DNA from 2 places in the Scandinavium tedordense genome. Region 1 is predicted to be linked to the other one. Evidence: predicted binding sites of a transcription regulator. Region 1 holds the regulator's gene; the other holds the start of a gene.
What was found. The regulator LexA, encoded in region 1, represses DNA repair genes until DNA is damaged. The targets are predictions, from matches to a motif close to TNCTGTATGTACATACAGNA.

Region 2: metR (HTH-type transcriptional regulator MetR) is a predicted target of LexA. The motif match lies at 1,918-1,937, and genes of this name have one in related genera.

The regions. Positions count from the first base shown of each region.
Region 1 is NZ_JALIGG010000047.1:70,839-78,998, forward strand. Features, by position in the region: gene dusA (tRNA dihydrouridine(20/20a) synthase DusA) at 1-260, opposite strand, end outside; gene MUU46_RS02525 (conjugal transfer protein TraF) at 343-1,653, opposite strand; gene MUU46_RS02530 (cupin domain-containing protein) at 1,830-2,318, opposite strand; gene zur (zinc uptake transcriptional repressor Zur) at 2,431-2,952, shown strand; gene MUU46_RS02540 (CsbD family protein) at 3,029-3,238, opposite strand; gene dinF (MATE family efflux transporter DinF) at 3,387-4,706, opposite strand; gene lexA (transcriptional repressor LexA) at 4,846-5,454, opposite strand; gene MUU46_RS02555 (diacylglycerol kinase) at 5,564-5,932, opposite strand; gene plsB (glycerol-3-phosphate 1-O-acyltransferase PlsB) at 6,062-8,160, shown strand, end outside.
Region 2 is NZ_JALIGG010000045.1:55,756-63,915, reverse strand. Features, by position in the region: gene metE (5-methyltetrahydropteroyltriglutamate--homocysteine S-methyltransferase) at 1-1,771, opposite strand, end outside; gene metR (HTH-type transcriptional regulator MetR) at 2,001-2,954, shown strand; gene MUU46_RS01605 (carboxylate/amino acid/amine transporter) at 2,842-3,741, opposite strand; gene MUU46_RS01600 (EAL domain-containing protein) at 3,935-4,735, shown strand; gene yigL (sugar/pyridoxal phosphate phosphatase YigL) at 4,722-5,528, opposite strand; gene pldB (lysophospholipase L2) at 5,570-6,562, opposite strand; gene rhtB (homoserine/homoserine lactone efflux protein) at 6,642-7,262, shown strand; gene rhtC (threonine export protein RhtC) at 7,263-7,883, opposite strand; gene recQ (ATP-dependent DNA helicase RecQ) at 7,944-8,160, opposite strand, start outside.

The DNA.
Region 1 (8,160 bases):
GCGAGTTTCGCACAATGTGCCAGCGCGGCCGGATCGCTGCCACCCAACTGCAGGGCCAGCGGATGCTCGTCGTCACTGTAGGCCAAATAGTCACCTTTGCCATGAATAATCGCTCCGGTGGTCACCATTTCGGTGTACAGCAGCGTGTGGCGGGATAACAGACGCAGGAAGTAACGACAATGCCTGTCCGTCCAGTCGAGCATCGGTGCGATGGAGAAACGGTGCGCAGGATAAGCGGAGGATTGTGTTTCTGGCAGCATGGCGAAGTAATGAGCATCCGGTGGAAAATGGGGCGCTACTATAGCACAAAGAAAAAGCGGAGGCGCATGGCCTCCGCAATTGTCAGAATGTCAGGCTCAACTGCGCACCGGCTCCCCAGGTTTCATCCTCACCGTACAGCCCCATCAGGTCGATATGCACCGTGTTCATTGGTGCGAAGCCGACCCCGGCGGTGAAGACATTGCTGTCATTACCTTTAACATCCGCCCGGTAACCACCACGCACCGCCAGCCAGCTTAATGGCGTCACTTCTGCCCCAACACCGACGTATTGCGAATCGTCTTCGGTTTTGAAGCCTTTGGTTTCCGTCAGGTCACCGTCGGCGGTCAGCGTCAGCAAATCGGTATGCCACGCTACGCCCGCAGTCACCAACGGTCGGATTTGGTACGTATCTTTGTAATTGGTAGTCACCCCGGTGGCGTTGTTCTTGATGCGCACGTCTTTGGTGTCGATATCGCGAGACATCAGATTCTGCCCGCTCAGGCCGACAGTCCAGTTTTCACCAAAGTCCGCCGCGATACCCGCATCAACGTTAAAGCCGGTGTCATCATTACGGTACTTACTGTCCTTCCAGTCATCGCTGTGATAATCGTCGATAGACGTGGTGTAGTTATAGAGCCAGGTTTGTTGCAGTTTCGGCGTCACGCCGAGCGACACCGGCACGCCGCCGATATCGAATTGACGCGCAATAGCGATGCCGTAATCGGACACAATCGCCGCTTTCCCCGACGCGGTAGAGTTCAGGTTATTGGTTATCTGATCGCTACCGTTCAGCACCGCATTGGCAGCCTGGCTGGCGGCAAACCCGTCAGAATTCTGAATGTTGCGCAGGTAGTCGATATCGCTCTGATCGATGTTCGAACTGACCCGAGCATGGGCGTAGGCTTTGGTAACGAACGCCAGCGAGACCGCCGAGGTCGGCACGCTCACCGCGATCCCAGCGCCAGCATTTGCCCGCGCCGTTTTACCACGCAGATCGTCCAGTTGCCCGGCCAGATCCCCCGCCGCACTCTGGAACTGATTTAATGTACCGCCAGGATCCATCAGGATCCCTTGCGGCGTCAGGTTATCGAGTACGCTTTTGTAGTGGTCGATCTCATTGCTGATATCATCAATTTGATCACGAAGATTGTCTTTGTCGGTAATCTGCGCGCCCACAGATGGAATAACGACAGAGACATCATCATCCGGTTGTGACTTCGCCAGTAGCGCGGGGTTGATCAGCACCGCACTCCCATAGTTCGCCGACGCCACGCCGGTTCCCCCCATGGCATCATTTCTTGCTTCTGACCACGTATTGGCCGCTCCCGCCTGATTTGCCATAAACAGGGAGACAGCCGCAGACACCACAGAATATTTGATATTTTTTTTCACGGTTTGCTCGTTATTTGCAGATGAACGTTAATCCCCTTTCAGTTATCCGCCAAAAAGGGTCGAACTATTGCTGTGAATAACGATATAAAAAGCAGCCAATTAGGGTGATTTGCGTTAAGGGGCGCTGTGATAACGTTGGAATATGCGTCGCCCCTCAATATTTATAGAAGAGATTGTTATTTCCGTGAAGGTTTCCCATCGTGTGGACCAAAAAACTGTGGCGGATGGTCCACCCATCGATCCTGGCGTGTCGCGGCATACTCTGGATTCAGCGGATAATATATCCGGTTGTGCTTTTTATTCACTTCTCCGACGACCAGTAACTCCACCTCTTCCTCAGTATTATTGATGAAGGTGTGGCAGACACCAGTGCCTGACGGGAATCCCACGCTGTCGCCCGGTTCCAGCTGCCAGAGGTAGCCGTTGATCCACGCCTGAGGGCGGCCTTCAATCACATAAATAAACTCTTCTTCATCGCTTTCGGCGTGGGGATAAGAGGTACGTCGGCCGGGTGAAAGACGTTCATGGTGAATGCCAAGACGCATCAGGCCCAGCTTGCGAGCCAGCGGCGCGCCAACGGAAAACAGCTCTTTGCTATCGGGATAACCGGCGTTATCAGGCTCTTCCAGCTCGCGCCAGTGTCGAATACAGTCTGGTCTTTTCATGGTGTTCCCTCAGGTAGTGATGCGTCAGGTATAGCATACCCTGCAGGTTATCGGCGTTTCGGCCATAACATGATAAAGTAGGCGTTTACTTTACACCCGATTCGAGGCGCCTATGGACCAGACCACTCCACAAGACATGCTCGTGCAGGCCGAAAGGCTTTGCGCACAACGTGGCGTTCGTCTGACACCGCAACGCCTCGAAGTATTACGCCTGATGACCATACAAAAAGGTGCAATCAGCGCGTACGACCTGCTGGACCTGCTGAAAGTCAGTGAGCCGCAGGCGAAGCCGCCCACCGTTTATCGCGCGCTGGAGTTTTTACTCGAGCAAGGGTTTGTGCATAAGGTGGAATCGACCAATAGCTACGTGCTGTGCCATCTGTTTGATAAACCGTCGCATACGTCGGCGATGTTTATTTGCGATCGCTGTGGCGTGGTGAAGGAAGAAGCGGCTGACGGAGTGGAAGACATTATGCATACGCTGGCAGCCCGCATGGGGTTTGCGCTGCGTCATAATGTGATTGAAGCGCATGGGCTGTGCTTAGGGTGTGTTGAAGTGGAAGCTTGCCGCACGCAGGACTGCTGTGGTCATGACCATACAATTCAAATCAAACGAAAGCCCGGTCAAAAGTAAGCGCGACAAAAAGAGTGGGCGGCCTTAAGCCGCCCCGAGGGTTGTACTTCCTTGTACGCACGGGTAGTGCGTTTGTTTACCAGCGATAATCGTTGCGGGTTTCCCAGTCTTTGACCTCGTCCTCGGCCTGATCTTTTGCGTATCCGTAACGCTCCTGGATTTTCCCGACCAGCTGGTCACGCTTACCTTCGATAACCGTAAAGTCATCATCGGTGAGCTTACCCCATTTCTCTTTCACTTTACCTTTCAGCTGTTTCCAGTTGCCGCCGACTTCGTCTTTATTCATGATCTATTCCTCATCAGTTCGGTGGTGCAGAGTGAAGATACGTCGTCCGTTAACACCGTTTTCTGCTGGACGTGATAAAGAGTATAGGTAAGCATTTCGCCATCCGGGGATTATTCAGAATCTTTAACCACCGACTGAAATAAAGTCGTTACGAAAACCACGTTCCTTGCTGCCAGTGACGTCGCCAAATCCATGCCAGAGACAGCCCGCGCAGCGCCAGGAATACCGCCAGCGCCAGCCACAATCCGTGATTGCCCAACACCGGCACCGTCAACAGCGTGAGGGCAAAACCGGCAGCCGCCACCGCCATGCTGTTACGCATTTCCGCCCCGCGCGTCGCACCGATAAACATGCCGTCGAGCAGATAACACCACACGCCGATCACCGGTAAAACCACCTGCCAGATGACGTAACGATCGGCCAGTTCGCGCAGCTGGGTAATCGATGTCAGCATGGCGACGATGTGCTCCCCCGCCACGGAATAAATCAGCGCAAAGGCCAGAGCAACAATTCCGGACTGACGGCAGGCCGCTTTCCAGACGTCCAACAGCTGGCTGTCATCCCGCGCGCCATAAGCCTGCCCGGAATGCGCTTCCACCGCATAAGCAAAACCATCCAGCGCGTAGGCGGTGAAGGTGAGCATCGTCATCAGCACCGCGTTCACGGCGACGATATCGCTGCCCAGTCGCGCGCCAAATACCGTGAGCGCACCAAAACAGAGCTGCAGCAGCAGCGAGCGCAACATGATGTCGCGATTCAACGCCAGCAGGCGGCGGATATTGCCGCGCCAGGCCTCTTTGAGCATATCCAGCGATATGCCACGCAGGTGAAGCACGCGCCGCACCATCAGCAAGCCAATGAAAAATGTCGCGTATTCGGAACATGCCGTCGCCAACGCAGCGCCCTGCACGTTCATATGCAGGCCCATCACCAACCATAAATCGAGCACGATGTTTAAGACATTGCCGACCACCAGCAAAATTACCGGCGCGCGCGCGTACTGAACACCGAGCAGCCAACCGAGCAGAACCAGGTTTGCCAGGGACGCAGGCGCGCTTAACCAACGGATTTCGAGGAAACGCCGCGCCTGTTCCAGTACGGCATCGCTGCCGCCGACAATATGCAGCGCCAAGTCAATCAGAGGGGTGCGGAGCACAACAATCACCAGGCCCGCTCCCAGCGCCAGCAGCAAGGGCTGCACCAGCGCGCGAGCCAGACGTACAGGGTCTTTAGCGCCGTAGGCTTGTGCGGTGAGGCCGGTGGTGCTCATGCGCAGGAATAACAACAGCATGAACAGGAAACTGGTCGCCATGGAACCGATCGCCACGCCGCCGAGATAAACAGGACTGTCAAGATGACCGATGACCGCCGTATCCACCAGACCCAACAGCGGCACGGTGATATTTGAGAAAATCATCGGCAGCGCGAGACGCCACAATGCCTTGTCTGCAGTGGTGAAGAGCGACATGAGAAAACCTGTGATTGTGAATGCGTAAAACGAAGTGGCGCCAGAATAGCGCCACTCTTCCCGTCAAAGATTACGTGGCTAATGTGCTGGCGCTGGACGCCTGAAAGCCATGTGAATTATTGAGGATTTCTAAAGCCCGTTACAGCCACTCGCCGTTGCGAATAACGCCAACTGCCAGCCCTTCGATGGAGAAGTTCTGCTGACGCAGATCGACCACAATCGGAGAAAACTCGCTATTTTCAGGTAACAGCTCAACAGTGCTGCCCTGTTTTTTCAGCCGCTTAACCGTCACTTCATCGTCGATACGGGCGACAACGACCTGACCGTTACGCACATCCTGCGTTTTGTGAACCGCGAGCAAATCACCGTCGAGAATACCGATATCACGCATCGACATTCCGCTGACGCGCAGCAGGAAATCGGCGCTCGGCTTGAACATCGCCGGGTCGACCTGGTAGTGGCCTTCAATATGCTGCTGTGCCAGCAGAGGTTCACCCGCCGCAACACGCCCGATCAGCGGGATACCGGTTTCTTCTTCTACCAGAAGACGAATGCCGCGTGAGGCACCGGAAACAATCTCGAGCACACCTTTACGTGCCAGCGCTTTCAAATGCTCTTCAGCCGCGTTCGGGGAACGGAACCCCAAGCGCTGCGCGATTTCCGCACGCGTTGGCGGCATGCCCGTCTGGCTGATGTGATCCCTGATGAGATCGAACACCTCTTGCTGCCTGGTCGTTAACGCTTTCATTCCGCCCCCTGGGTGTATATACAGTTATGCTGTGAGTATATACAGTTAATGGCGAATTTGGAACCGCAAAACGCACAAAAAACCAGACGTTTGCGTAATTCTGCGGGCGTTATCGATAATGCGACCACAGCAGCGTTACCCAGGTGAATAAGGCGATAGCAATTGCCAGAAACACCGCGGCAGAACCCATATCTTTTGCACGACCCGACAATTCGTGACGTTCCGTCCCGATGCGGTCAACCACCGCTTCAATCGCACTGTTGATAATTTCCACTATCATCACCAGAAGCACTGAGCCAATCAGTAACACTCGGGTGATGGCATCCACATCTAACCAACAGGCGAGAATGATGGCGACAACAGCAGCAACGCCTTCCTGGCGAAAAGCGGCTTCGTTTTGCCATGCAGCGCGAAATCCCTTCCAGGAGTAACCTGCTGCTTTGACGATTCGGGTTAACCCGGTGGTATCATTTGCCATCAAAAGAACCTTTTACATTATTTAGCATCAATGTCACTGCGCGCCTGACGCGGTAGAACAGATATTCTGTGCACTTTCTGTTATCCTTGCGGCGCATTTGCATGATTAACCAGAGGCTTTACATCGTTTATGTCTGGCTGGCCACGAATTTACTACAAATTACTGAATTTACCATTAAGCGTGCTGGTAAAAAGTAAGTCTATCCCGGCAAATCCTGCTGAGGAACTGGGACTCGATACCTCACGCCCTATTATGTACGTTCTGCCGTATAACTCGAAGGCAGATCTGCTGACTTTACGCGCCCAATGTCTGGCGCATGGTCTTCCGGATCCGCTGGAGCCGCTCGAAATCGACGGCACCGAGCTGCCGCGTTACGTGTTCATTCACGGCGGGCCGCGCGCATTTACGTATTACACGCCGAAAGAAGAGTCTATCAAGCTGTTCCACAATTATCTGGATTTGCATCGCAGCAACCCAGAGCTCGATGTGCAGATGGTACCGGTGTCCGTGATGTTTGGACGTTCCCCGGGCCGCGAAAAAGGCGAAGTAAACCCACCGCTGCGCATGATGAATGGCTTCCAGAAATTCTTTGCCGTGACTTGGCTCGGTCGCGACAGCTTCGTGCGTTTCTCACCGTCCGTTTCGCTGCGCCGCATGGCCACCGAGCACGGTACCGACAAAATTATTGCACAAAAGCTGGCACGTGTGGCACGAACTCACTTTGCCCGTCAGCGTTTGGCTGCCGTCGGCCCGCGTCTGCCTGCGCGTCAGGACTTGTTCAACAAGCTGCTGGCGTCCAAAGCGATTGCACGCGCGGTGGAAGACGAAGCGCGCAGCAAGAAAATTTCCCATGAAAAAGCGCAGCAAAACGCCGTCGCCCTGATGGAAGAGATTGCAGCGAATTTCTCTTACGAAATGATTCGCCTCACCGATCGCGTGCTGGGCTTCACCTGGAACCGTTTGTACCAGGGGATCAACGTTAATAATGCCGAGCGCGTGCGCCAGCTGGCTCACGACGGCCATGAAATTGTTTATGTCCCCTGCCACCGCAGTCACATGGACTACATGCTGCTGTCCTACGTGCTCTATCACCAGGGGCTGGTGCCGCCGCATATCGCCGCGGGCATCAACCTGAATTTCTGGCCAGCCGGCCCGATTTTCCGTCGTCTGGGCGCGTTCTTTATTCGTCGTACCTTCAAAGGCAACAAGCTCTATTCCACCGTGTTCCGTGAATACCTCGGTGAGCTGTTCAGCCGTGGTTACTCCGTTGAATACTTCGTGGAAGGCGGTCGTTCCCGTACCGGTCGTTTGCTGGACCCGAAAACCGGCACCCTGTCGATGACTATTCAGGCGATGCTGCGCGGCGGCACTCGTCCAATCACCCTCGTGCCAATCTACATCGGCTATGAGCACGTGATGGAAGTGGGGACTTACGCGAAAGAACTGCGTGGCGCGACCAAAGAGAAAGAGAGCCTGCCGCAGATGCTGCGCGGGTTAAGTAAGCTGCGCAATCTCGGCCAGGGTTACGTCAACTTTGGCGAGCCATTGCCACTGATGACTTACCTGAACCAACATGTGCCGGAATGGCGCGAATCTATCGATCCGATTGAATCCATTCGCCCGGCATGGCTGACGCCAACGGTGAATAACATCGCCGAAGATCTGATGGTGCGTATTAACAACGCAGGCGCGGCTAACGCCATGAACCTGTGCTGTACCGCGCTGCTGGCATCACGTCAACGCTCTCTGACCCGCGAACAGCTGACCGAACAGCTGGAATGCTACCTGCAGCTGATGCGTAATGTGCCCTACGCGGCTGATGCCACCGTGCCGTCTGTCACTGCCAGCGCGCTGATTGACCACGCATTGCAGATGAACAAGTTCGAGGTCGAGAAAGACACCATTGGCGATATCATCATTCTGCCGCGCGAGCAGGCGGTGCTGATGACTTACTATCGCAACAACATCACCCACATGCTGATGATCCCGTCCCTGCTGGCGGCCATCGTTACGCAGCATCGCACTATCTCGCGCACCGAGATGGTCCGTCATGTGGAGATGCTGTATCCGATGCTGAAATCCGAACTGTTCCTGCGTTGGGAAAAAGAAGAGCTGGCGGGCGTTATTGACGAGCTATTAGCAGAAATGCAGCGTCAGGGGCTGGTGACCATCGAGAACGACGATGTTCGCATTAATCCGTCGCATTCCCGCACCCTGCAGCTGTTGGC
Region 2 (8,160 bases), on a different contig from region 1:
CAGCTTCCAGATCCGCCACTTCATCACGCAGCGCCAAGGCAATCTGTTTGGCGATGGTTTCGCGGCTCACGTCTTCACGCGGGAATGACCAGCACAGAATGGTCACCGGACCGGTCAGCATGCCTTTCACCGGTTTGTCGGTCAGAGACTGCGCATATTTCGCCCACTCAACGGTGATCGCTTCCGGACGGCTGATGTCGCCAATCACCACCGGTGGCTTCACGCAGCGGGAACCGTAGCTCTGCACCCAGCCATTTTGGGTGAAAACGAAACCATCCAGATGCTCGCCGAAGTATTCGACCATGTCGTTACGTTCGGCTTCGCCGTGCACCAACACGTCCAGTCCCAGACGTTCCTGCTCAACGATGGCCTGTTTGATATGTTCGGCGATGCCGGTGCGATAGTGACCCGCATCGAGATTGCCTTTTTTGAAGTCGAGGCGCAGGCCGCGAATTTCAGTGGTCTGCGGGAAAGAACCGATGGTGGTGGTCGGCCATGCTGGTAGATTGAAACGCGCCCGCTGGGCTTCAGCACGCTCAGCATAAGGCCGGCTACGCTGGCTGTCCTGAGCGGTGATCGATGCCAGACGTTTTTCTACCGCAGCATTGTGTACGCGACTTGAGTTGCGACGAGCCTGAATTGGCGCGCTCCATTCAGCAATGACTGCGGTGTCGCCGCTGTTGAGCGCATCACGCAGCAGGGCCAGTTCCTGACATTTTTGCAGCGCGAAGGCGAACCAGCTTTTTACTTCCGCATCGAGACGTGTTTCCACGCTCAGGTCAATGGGGCTGTGCAACAGTGAGCAAGAAGAGGCCACCCACAGCGCACGTTTGCCGACGATGTCTTTAACGTGTGTATATTTCTCTGTCAGATCGGCCCGCCAGACGTTACGGCCATTCACCAGGCCCGCAGACAGCAGCCACTCGGCTGGCAGGCGGTTGTGCAGTTCAGCGACGTCATCTTTACCGTGCACCAAATCGACATGCAGACCCTGCACCGGCAGCGCGGTGATGGTGTTCAGGTTTGGCGTCACGCCTTCGAAATAGGTGGTCAGCAGCAGCTTCGTTTTGCCCTGCAGCGCATCGTAAGCGGGCTGGAACGCATCCAGCCATGGACGCGGCAGCTCCAGCACCAGAATCGGTTCGTCGATTTGTACCCATTCGACGCCGCGCTTTGCCAGTTCCGCCAGTACCTGCTGGTAGACCGGCAGGATATCTTTCAGCAGGCTCAGGCGGTCGAACGGCTCGCCCTTCACTTTACCCAGCCACAGATAGGTCACCGGGCCAAGCAGCACCGGTTTCACGTTGTGGCCCAGCGCCAGCGCTTCGTCCACTTCATCCAGCAACTGGGTCCAGGTCAGTTTGAATTCCTGCCCTTTAGTGAATTCCGGCACCATGTAGTGATAGTTGGTGTTAAACCATTTGGTCATTTCTGCCGCTGCCGCCGGTTCACCGGTGGGCGCCCGACCGCGACCAATACGAAACAGCGTGTCGATATCCACTGAGCCATCTTTGTTCTGATGACGAGCCGGCACGTTGCCCAGCAGCAGGCTAGTAGTCAGAACATGGTCGTACCAGGCGAAATCGCCCACTGGCAGCAGATCCACCCCAGCGTCTTTCTGCTGCTGCCAGTGACGGCTACGCAGCTCGCGCCCGGTCGCCAGCAGTTCTTCACGGCTGGAATTGCCCGCCCAGTAGCTCTCTTGTGCTTTTTTCAGCTCACGGCGAAGGCCGACGCGCGGGAATCCCAGGGTGTGGTTTTTGATTGTCATGGCCGTTCCTCTTTTATTAATTCTATGGATTTCAGGTCAGAGCCAGGCGGCAAGTGAGCTCATCCCCAGGAGCTTACTCAAGTAAGTGACTGGGGTGAGCGAGGGCAGCCAACGCCGCTATGGCCTGAAAGACGACGAATTTGGACGTCTGGATGTTTACACATCTATAATTGGCAGGTACTGTATGATCCTCAAGCGCAATTTATTCATGCCGAAGTGAAGGACTTTCATGATCGAGATTAAACACCTGAAAACGCTACAAGCGTTACGGAATAGCGGATCGCTCGCAGCAGCGGCAGCCATGCTGCACCAGACGCAATCCGCGCTTTCTCACCAATTCAGCGATCTGGAACAGCGCCTTGGCTTCCGGCTATTTGTCCGTAAGAGTCAGCCGCTGCGCTTTACCCCGCAAGGAGAAATTCTGCTGCAGCTTGCTAATCAGGTTCTGCCGCAGATTAGCCGTGCATTGCAGGCCTGTAATGAACCACAGCAAACCACGCTGCGGATCGCCATTGAGTGCCATAGCTGTATTCAGTGGCTGACGCCCGCACTGGAAAACTTCCGTTTGAGCTGGCCGCAGGTGGAGATGGATTTCAAATCAGGGGTAACTTTCGACCCGCAGCCTGCGTTGCAGCAGGGAGAGCTGGATATCGTGCTGACCTCAGACATTCTGCCGCGCAGCGGTCTGCATTATTCGCCGATGTTTGATTATGAAGTGCGACTGGTACTGGCACCCGATCATCCCCTGGCCGCGAAAGCTCGCATCACGCCGGAAGACATCGCCAGCGAATCACTGTTGATTTACCCGGTGCAGCGCAGCCGACTCGATATCTGGCGTCATTTTTTACAGCCAGCAGGCGTGAGTCCCTCGCTGAAAAGCGTGGATAACACGTTGTTATTGATTCAGATGGTTGCAGCTAAGATGGGCATTGCTGCCCTGCCGCATTGGGTGGTGGAGAGTTTTGAACGCCAGGGTCTGGTGGTGACCAAAACCCTGGGCGAAGGTCTGTGGAGCCGACTGTACGCTGCCGTGCGCGATGGCGAGCAGCGCCAGCCAGTCACCGAAGCGTTTATTCGCTCAACACGGAATCACGCTTGCGATCATTTGCCGTTTGTTCGGAGCGCGGAGCGACCCAATGGCGATGGACCCACAGCGAAGCCACAATCACCAACGCACCTGTAATAAAGCTCGGCCAGTGCGGCTGCTGTTGCCAGATAGCCAGGTTCACCAACAATCCGGCAGGCACATGCATGTTATTCATGATCCCAAGCGTACCGGCGTCCACCTGCGTGGCGCCGTAGTTCCACATGAAGTAGCCCAGCCCTGAAGCCACCACGCCGAGCCACACCAGAATGCCCCATTGCAGTGTTGTCGTCGGCAGCTTGTTCGGATCCCCGAGCATGAGCCACGCCACCAGTGCCACGATGAGTGCGCCAAGATAAAACCAGGCAAAGGCGTTGTGCTGCGGCATCGGGTGGATTTCCATTAAGCGCTTGTAGCCCACCATCCCGAGAGCAAAGCAGATATTCGACAACTGGACCAGCAGCAGCCCGGTCCAGAAATGCGTGCTGACATGGTCATAGCGAATGATCGCCGCGCCAATCACCGCCAGCATGGCACTCAACAGATAACCCCAGCGCAGCCTGCGCTTGCTCATCAGATCGTAAATCAGGGTGATGTACAGCGGCGTCAGCACCGTAAACAGCAAGAATTCGGACACGGTCAGGTAGAGATACGCCCGGAACGCCAGCAGGTACATGATGCCAAGCTGCATCGCGCCCACCAGCATGTACATCAGCAGCACTTTCAACGATTGCGAGCGCGCCCGCAAGAATGGCAGGAACACCAGCGCCGCCAGGCCCACGCGCATCAGCACGGAGAAATAGCTGTCGACGCTGCCCGCCAGGTACTCGCCAATCAGGCTGAAGGAAAATGCCCACAACACGGTGGTGATAATCAGTAACGCCACGATGAGACTCTCTCAGGATAGTTTGCGGGCATTGTAGCGGAGTATTCAGTTGACAACTGGACAAATAACGAACACTCACATTCCGCAGCGGCTATTTCGCGGTCCTAATTAGTCCATTACTGATAGTTATGCGTTGGAATTCGGGGAATACTGAATCTCTTCCCCCATCAGCAGTATTTTCAGGATGGACCCTGTGACTGACGGTAATTTTATTCCTTCGATTCTTCACCAGTTGAACGCCTCACGCGCGCGGCTGAAGCAGGCTATCCACACCCGACAACTGGAGATGTGGTATCAGCCTATCGTCCAGCTGGATAGCGGCTGCGTCGTGGGGGCCGAAGCGCTGGTGCGCTGGCCCCAGCCAGACGGCAAACTGCTGGCGCCGGACAGCTTCATTCCTTTTGCTCGTGAAACGCAGCTGCTGAGTACGATGACAGAGTGGGTGGTTGAGCAGGTACTGAACGATCTCGGCGCATGGCTGCGTCAGAATCGGCGTCAATATGTTTCCATTAACGTCGAACCCGACGATCTGCAATCCACCGATCTGCTGGCGCATTTATCGATGCTGTGTCATGGCTATGGCGTTCACCCGCAGCAAATCACGCTGGAAATGACGGAAAGCAGTATGGTTGACCCGGAAGCCATCGCCCCGATGGTCGAGCGCTATCGCCAGGCAGGACACGCCATTTATCTGGACGATTTTGGCAGTGGCTATGCGAACCTGAATTATCTGCAGGCGATGACCTTCGATATGCTCAAAATTGATAAAACGCTGGTCGACCCATTGCCGGGGAAAAGCCTGCTACCGCAGGTTATCGCGCTGGCGCAGTCACTGTCGCTGGAGCCGCTGGCGGAAGGGGTTGAAACGCAGGCACAGGCCACGTGGCTGAAATCGCATGGTGTGAAATATGCGCAGGGCTGGTTATACAGTAAAGCCCTGACAAGCAGGGCTTTTATAGACTGGAGCGAATCGCGTTGCGTTACGCCTGATTGAGATACAGGCGGCGCAGGTAATGCGGTACCGCATCATCCACGTTCGAACCAATCACTTCCAGTTCCGGATGCAAATCTTTCAGCCGCTGATGCGCGTTATCCATGATGCAGCCTTTACCCGCCATGGAGAGCATTTCAGCGTCGTTCATGCCGTCACCAAATGCGATGCAGTCCGGCAGACCGTAACCCATCATTTTCGCGACCGCTTCCAGCGCGTGTCCTTTTGATACACCGCCCGCCATGACTTCCAGACAGGTCAGGGTCGAGAAACTCACGTTGACGCGATCGCCCCAACGGGCGTTGATCGCCTGCTCTAACGGCAGCAGTACGTCGTGATCCGGCGAAGAGAAGAACACTTTGCTGACGCCTTCGGCTTCCAGCAGGCCCGGTTCATACAGCGAATAGTTGAAAATCGCTTCCTTGAAGAAACGCATCTCTTCCGGACGATGGCGGTTCATAAACCATTCGTCGTTGCGATACACATTGGTCACGATATCCGGATTGTTATTCACCACGCCAAACAGGTCAGAGGCAATATCGCTATCGAGGTTATGGGCAAACACCAGATTGCCGTCGGTATCGTGAACGCGAGCACCGTTGGAGGTGATCATGAATGCCTTGATGCCCAGGCCATCGCGGATCTGACCAACGTCAATGTGGTGGCGGCCAGTCGCAAAAACAAAGTTCACCCCTTTTTCGGTCAGCAGGGTCAGCGTTTCTTTGGTGTAGGAGGACAGACGATGGTCGGGATTGAGCAGCGTACCATCTAAATCAGACGCAACAACCTGGTACATAAACGAATTAAACCTCTGGTAAGAGCGGCGCTAACGCCGGATTAATTATGTCGATCGTAAAACTCGACGATGGTCTCGAGCGCGACTGAACGCATATCGTCCTTTTCGAAAAGGATCTCATGATAAGCACCGGGAATGACAAGCGGATTAATGCCTTCACAAGGCTTGCCCGCCGCGGCGCGAAGTTCGCAATAACGGCCATGCATACGGTTATCCACGACCTTTTCTTCTTCAGCCTGAATCAGCAACGTCGGGGTGTCATCTAACGCCACACCAGCCAGGATTTCCTCTCCGGCCATCACCCCTTCTCGCACCCAATGGTAGGTCGGCCCGCCAACGCGAATATACGGATTGTCAGCATAGAACCCCAGGTTTCGCCGATAACGTTCCCGGCTATGGGTCAGAATGTTGAGGCTGAACGGCAGTGCGTGCCAGCGCCCGGTTCCCATGGCGTAGCTTTCTCTTATGCGCTGATGGCCCTCAGCGAAATCGAGAATTGGCCGCACCATCCAGTCGGGCAATCGCATGATGATACCGAACATTGGCGCACAAAGCGCGAGCGCGTCGCACTGCTTTGGATTTCGCTGTAAAAACAACGTAGAAATGGCCCCGCCCATCGAATGGCCAAGGATATAACGCTTACGCCACGGTCCCGGTGCGACTTCCTGTTCCCAAAAAGCGGTCAGGTCGTCGACGTAATCGCTGAAGTTATCCACGTGACCGCGATGACTGTCGTCGAGCATTCGCCCGGACAACCCTTGCCCACGGTGATCGATAATCAGCACGTCGAAGCCGCTGTAGAACAGGTCGTAGGCCAGTTCCGCATACTTCACGTAGCTTTCGATTCGTCCTGGACACACCACAATCACCCGGTCGTGTTTTTTGGCGCGAAAGCGGACGAAGCGTACCGGAACGTTATCCACGCCTGTAAATTCAGCTTCTTCACGCTGGCGCCAGAAGTTATTCAGCGGACCCATCGTGAAAGCGGCGAACCCATTTTCTCTGGTTTTCCAGTCCATTTTCTGCCGAAACATCGGCTATCCACCCCTGCTGCTTGAAGTATGACGGGCATAGCGTATTGTGGCATAAAAGCAGTCAATCAGGGAGTGTCTCATGACCTTCGAGTGGTGGTTCGCCTATCTACTGACGTCCATAATTCTCAGCCTTTCCCCCGGTTCCGGGGCCATCAACACCATGACCACCGCCCTCAACCACGGCTACCGAGGCGCAGCGGCATCGATTGCCGGACTGCAAACCGGGCTGAGTATTCATATCGTTCTGGTGGGTGTCGGTCTGGGGACGCTGTTTTCGCGTTCGCTGCTGGCGTTTGAAGTGCTGAAATGGGCGGGTGTGGCGTACCTCATCTGGCTTGGTATTCAGCAATGGCGTGCCGCAGGCGCTATCGATCTTAACACTGTGGCGAAGACGCAAACCCGTGGGCATCTGTTCAAACGCGCGGTATTTGTGAATCTCACCAATCCGAAAAGCATCGTTTTTCTGGCGGCGTTATTTCCGCAATTCATCATCCCGCATCAGCCGCAGGTCATGCAGTACGTTATCCTCGGGGTGACGACCATCGTGGTGGATATCATTGTGATGATTGGCTATGCGACGCTGGCGACGCGAATTGCAGGCTGGATCAAAGGCCCTCGTCAGATGAAGGCCCTGAATAAGATTTTTGGATCGCTGTTTATGCTGGTCGGCGCGCTGCTTGCGTCAGCACGCCATGCCTGATTAGCGAGAGATAATCAGATGGATGCCGAAGCCTGCGAACAGGGTTCCGGCCACACCATCAATCCACTTGGCCATGCGCTGATAGCCGCGGCGCATGGTCGGCAATGCGAACAGGCTTGCCACGACGGTAAACCACGCGAAAGTTTCAACGATAATCAGCAGGAAAATGCCCCAGCGCTCCGCACCGCCAATGTTATCCCCGACGAACAGTGAGAACACCGAGCCAAAATAGATAATGGCTTTCGGGTTCGCCAGATTGGTCAGCAGCCCTTTCAGGAAACTTTTACCGCCCTGCGCCAGTTCCACTTCCGGGGTTTCGGTGGTTGCTTCGCGTTTCTTCAGCGCACCGCGCAGCATTTGATAGCCCATCCAGCACAGATACAGACCGCCGCCGACCATGATGATGTTGTGCAGCCATGCCATTTTTTCGATCAGCAGATGCAAACCCAGCAGGGCAACACCCGCCCAGACCATGACGCCAGCGGTAATGCCAAGCACGCCCATCATCGCTTCTTTACGGGAGCGACTGACGGCCGTTTGCGACACGAAGAAAAAGTCCGGGCCAGGGCTCATCAGTGCAATTAAATGCACCATCGCCACGGTGAGAAATAACATCAACATAGGAAACTCGCGGGGAATGATTCAGTGAGTGATTATCCTGGCACTTTTTTGCCCGGCTGACTACTCCTCATCATCCCCGTCAGCATGGGCACGGATCAGCGCCAAAAACTCTTGCCCGAAGCGCTCCAGCTTGCGTACGCCCACGCCGTTAACGCTGAGCATTTCACCCGGCGATGTCGGCATTTGCTCGGCCATTTCAATCAGCGTGGCGTCGTTAAACACCACGTAAGGCGGGATATTTTCTTCGTCGGCGATGACTTTGCGCAGCTTGCGCAGT